2 regions of the Borborobacter xinjiangensis genome follow, and region 2 is predicted to be linked to the other one. Evidence: predicted binding sites of a transcription regulator. Region 2 holds the regulator's gene; the other holds the start of a gene.

Region 1 (2,399 bases), on a different contig from region 2:
AAGCCGAAGGCCTTGTAGACCGGCGCGCGGTTCCAGAACCAGCCGGAGAAGGGGTGGATGGCCTTCGTTTCATAGCCTTCGCCCTTGAGGAAGGTCGCGAGCGACGGCATCGGACGACGCACATATTGCTGATAGGGAATGCTGCCATAAGGCAGGAAGGCATTGGAAAATCCGGTCAGCGCCTCGAACTCGACATTGGCGGTCATGCCGCCGAACTCAGGCGAAAACACATGGCCGGATTGCAGCGAACGGACATTCGCGATCGGGTCCGGCGTGATCGAAATGCCGGGTAGGCGTGTCGGGTCCCAGAAGGATTCGTTCATCACAATGATGATGTCGGGCCGTTCGGGCGGCAGGACGGGCAAGGCAGCTTCGGGCCGCGCAATTGCCTCGATCGCCTTGGCCGAATAGCCCTGAGGTGCCGAAACCTTGGCCATCGGCACATTGAGGGCAAAGGCGATGGCAAAGCCGTTGCTGCTGTAGTTCTCCTTCTGGTCCCACATCATCGGGATGATCTGCAGCCGGTCGCGCGCCCACGAAAAAGTGGCGTAGTCCATGATCGAGCCGAAAAACAGCAGCGCCGGCAGCGCCACGACAAGGCGCGTCATGCGGCCGCGAAACGACAGCGCCGGAAACCGTCGCCGCCAGAAGCGCCATGCGACGATGAGCAGGACGACCGAGGCCAGGCCGCCGAGCGTGAACAAAACGGCGGTGACCGGGCGCTCGCTTACCAGCAGCGGCATCAGTTCCACGATTTGCCGCGCATATAGAAAGTCGGTCGGATAGAGCGGATCGCCGAGATAAAGTGACTTCTGATGGCCGACAAAGGCCAGGAACAAGGCGAGCGGCGCCACCACCAGCAGCGCGTGATGCGCGCGCCCGAGCAATGCGTCGAGAAAGACGAGCAGAAGCGCAAACAACAGCACGGTCGTCCAGCCGGGGCGGAAAGGCTGCTGGAAGAACAGCAGCGTTTCGGAAAGCGAGCCGCGTACGATGAGTTCGACGGAAAACACCAGGAGGGCCGAAATCAGCAGCGTCAGTGCCGCCGTGCCAGCCGCTCGAAGTGCGATGACCGCGCCTTTGCGGCCATCGCCGGATTGGGCGACGGTAGAGGTATCCTGCGAAGAAGCAGTCGGATTTGCCAACTCAAGACCCTCGAACGCCAAACGGAAACGTCATCTAACTGTCATTTAACCGTCACAAAATCTAGCGCGTGTGGTGAAATTGAGAAGAGGCAGGGTTTTCGAGTGTTTTTTTGAAGCAGGTTGAGTGAGTTGTATGGCCGTGCGGCCTTGACTTCCCGACCGCGCTTGCGCCACACGGCCTCAGTCAGAAACCGGAGCACGATCATGGCCGTCGCATTCACCTTTCCCGGACAGGGCAGCCAGGCCATCGGCATGGGCAAGGATCTGGCGGATGCCTTTCCGCAGGCGCGAGCCGTATTCGAGGAAGTGGACGACGCGCTCGGCGAGAAGCTGTCGCGCCTCATATGGGAAGGACCGGAAGATGTCCTGACGCTGACCGCCAACGCCCAGCCCGCGCTCATGGCCGTCTCGATGGCGGCGATCCGCGCGCTGGAAGCGAGCGGCCTCGTGTTGAAGGACAAGGTGGCCTATGTCGCCGGCCACTCGCTCGGCGAATATTCCGCACTCGCCGCCGCGGGAATGTTTTCGATCGCAGACGCGGCGCGGCTGCTTCGCATTCGCGGCGATGCGATGCAGGCGGCGGTGCCGGTCGGCGAGGGAGCGATGGCGGCGATCATCGGCCTGGAACAAGCGGATGTGGAAGCCGCCTGTGAGGAGGCCGCGCAAGGTTCGGTTTGCCAGATCGCCAACGACAATGGCGGCGGTCAGTTCGTGATCTCCGGTTCAAAGGCGGCAGTTGAGCTGGCGGCAAGGCTCTGCACCGAAAAAGGCGCCAAGCGCGCACTGATGCTCCAGGTGTCGGCTCCCTTCCATTCGGCCCTCATGGCGCCGGCCGCCGAGGCAATGCGCGAAGCGTTGGCCGGCGTGAAGAAGAATGTGCCGTTGGTGCCGGTCGTTTCGAATGTCGCGGTGACGCCGCTGAGCGATCCCGACGAGATCGCCGCCCGGCTCGTCGAGCAGGTGACCGGCCGTGTGCGCTGGCGCGAAACCGTCGAGTGGTTCGGCGCCAACGGAGTCGCCACACTTTATGAAGTAGGTGCGGGAAAGGTGCTGTCGGGGCTTGCCCGCCGCATCAACAAGGAAATCGCGACGGCTGCGGTCAACAGTCCCGCCGATGCCGATGCTGCTGTTGCCGCGCTTGCCTGAACGATCGAGATTGAAGACCCTCCCCGTGGAAGGGTGTGCTCAGGAATGGGAGTCGAAAGATGTTTGATCTGAGCGGCCGCAAGGCGCTTGTGACCGGGGCGACCGGCG
Region 2 (2,399 bases):
ACTCTGCCGTTGCGGCCAGCGAGGCTGCGTGGAAGCCTATGCCGGCAATTACGCCATCTGGCGCAATGCGCGCCAGGCCGGCGAAGACGAGCCGCCGCTGGCCGACATCGGAGAAGCCGACATGCAGGCGCTTGCCGATCTCGCCCGCGCCTCGGACGGGCCCGAGCGGGAAGCGTTCCGCAAAGCCGGCGAGGCGATCGGCTTCGGCCTGGGAAGCCTTTTCGCGCTGGTCGATCCGGCGCCCGTGGCGATCGTCGGCATCGGATCGGCGGCCTTCGACCTGATAGAACCGTCGTTGCGGGATGCGATCGGCCGCACCGCCGGCGGGCAGCACAGCAACGCCGTTACCTTCGAGACCGAGCCCAACGAAGCGCCACTGATCCGCGAGGGCTGCACCATGCGCGCCCTGACCTATATCGATCAGGAGATATTCGCGCCAGCTAGTGCTTAGTCTTCGCGGATGGCGTAGCCGGAGCCACGAATGGTGCGGATGACATCGGGCATGCGGCCATTGTTGACCGCCTTGCGCAACCGTCCAACGTGAACGTCCACCGTGCGCTCGTCGATATAGATCGTTTCGCCCCAGACATTGTCGAGCAATTGGCTGCGCGAAAACACCCGGCCCGGATGGCGCATCATGAATTCCAGCAGACGGAACTCGGTCGGGCCGAGCTTGATCTCGCTCTTCCTGCGGTAGACACGGTGCGCCTCGCGGTCGAGCACGATGTCTCCGACCTTCAGCACGCTCGACAGCACCTCGGGCTTGGCGCGGCGCAACAGCGCCTTCACTCGCGCCATGAATTCGGGCGTCGAGAACGGCTTGACCAGATAGTCGTCCGCGCCGGTCGAAAGGCCGCGCACCCGGTCGCTTTCCTCGCCGCGCGCCGTCAGCATGATCACCGGCAGTCGCTCGGTTTCCGGCCGCATCCGCAGCCGGCGGCACAGTTCGATGCCGGAGACCGCAGGCAGCATCCAGTCAAGCACCAGAAGGTCCGGCACATTTTCCTGAAGCCGGATCTCCGCCTCGTCGCCACGCGTGACGATTTCGACCTGATAACCCTCAGATTCGAGATTGTAGCGAAGCAGCACGCCCAGCGGCTCCTCGTCCTCGACCACCATGATCTTGGGTGAAATCATCCCATGCCGTCCAATCCCGGCCTCAGGCCGGCACCGTCATCGAGGTTTCGTCGAGCTTCGGCCGGTTCGGCGAAAGCTGTTGGCCGGTCATCACGTAATAAGCGTTCTCGGCGATGTTGGTGACATGGTCGCCGATGCGTTCCAGGTTCTTGGCGCAGAACAGAAGATGCGTGCATGCGGTGATGTTGCGCGGGTCTTCCATCATATAGGTGAGAAGCTCCCTGAATACCGCCGTGTAGCGCGCGTCGATCTGCTCGTCGGCGGCGCGCAGTTGCGGCAGGGCCTCGGCCTGGCGCGACACGTAGTTCTCGACCACGCCACGGATTTGCGCCAGCACCAGCGTCGACATCGCCTCGATGCCGTGGGCCAGATTGCGCGGCGTCGGCGCCTCGCCCACCGCATTGACGCGCTTGGCGATGTTCTTTGCCAGATCGCCGATACGCTCCAGATCGCCGGCCATACGGATGGCGCCGACGACGGCGCGCAGATCCTGCGCCATGGGCTGGCGCTTGGCGATCAGCGTGATCGCGCGGTCGTCGAGCTCGCGCTGCCGCGCATCCATGATCGCGTCGTCCGAAATCGTGCGCTGCGACAATATGGGATCGGATTGAAGCAGCGCCCGAATGGCCGAGTCGACCATGGTCTCGGCCAGATCGCCCATGTCGCGGATGAGACGGTCGATGGCCCCGAGCTCTTCATCGAATGAGGTAACGGTATGATTGCCCATGATCTGGTCCTCGCAGCTTGAAACGCGCGCTGTAGCGAACGGCCGAACGTCAGCCGAAGCGTCCGGTGATGTAGTCCTGCGTGCGCTTGTCGTCGGGACTGGTGAACATCTTGTCGGTGTCGCCCTCCTCGACCAGATAACCGAGATGGAACATCGCCGTGCGCTGCGAAACGCGCGCCGCCTGCTGCATCGAATGGGTGACGATGACGATGGTGTAGTTCTCGCGCAATTCGTCGATCAGTTCCTCGACCCTTGCCGTGGCGATCGGATCGAGCGCCGAACAGGGCTCGTCCATAAGGATCACCTCCGGCGATACGGCGATGGCGCGCGCTATGCACAGACGCTGTTGCTGCCCGCCCGAAAGGCCGGTGCCCGCCTCGTGCAGGCGGTCCTTCACCTCGTTCCAGATCGCCGCCTTTTTCAGGCTGGTTTCGACGATCTCGTCGAGATCGGTCTTCTTCTTCGCCAATCCGTGGATGCGTGGCCCGTAGGCGACATTCTCATAAATCGACTTGGGGAACGGGTTGGGCTTCTG

Evidence for each region. Region 2 encodes PhoB, which activates phosphate uptake and scavenging genes when phosphate is short. Its sites were predicted from a motif close to TGTCATNNANCTGTCAT; they were not measured.
Region 1: a site for PhoB is predicted at 1,174-1,190, ahead of ACLKMW_RS02445 (LTA synthase family protein). Genes of this name have one in related genera too.

What each region holds. Positions count from the first base shown of each region.
Region 1 covers NZ_JBLLVA010000002.1:47,896-50,294, forward strand. Annotated here, with positions in the region: gene ACLKMW_RS02445 (LTA synthase family protein) at 1-1,145, opposite strand, end outside; gene fabD (ACP S-malonyltransferase) at 1,350-2,291, shown strand; gene fabG (3-oxoacyl-[acyl-carrier-protein] reductase) at 2,351-2,399, shown strand, end outside.
Region 2 covers NZ_JBLLVA010000007.1:85,354-87,752, forward strand. Annotated here, with positions in the region: gene ACLKMW_RS10270 (ROK family protein) at 1-451, shown strand, start outside; gene phoB (phosphate regulon transcriptional regulator PhoB) at 448-1,137, opposite strand; gene phoU (phosphate signaling complex protein PhoU) at 1,160-1,864, opposite strand; gene pstB (phosphate ABC transporter ATP-binding protein PstB) at 1,914-2,399, opposite strand, start outside.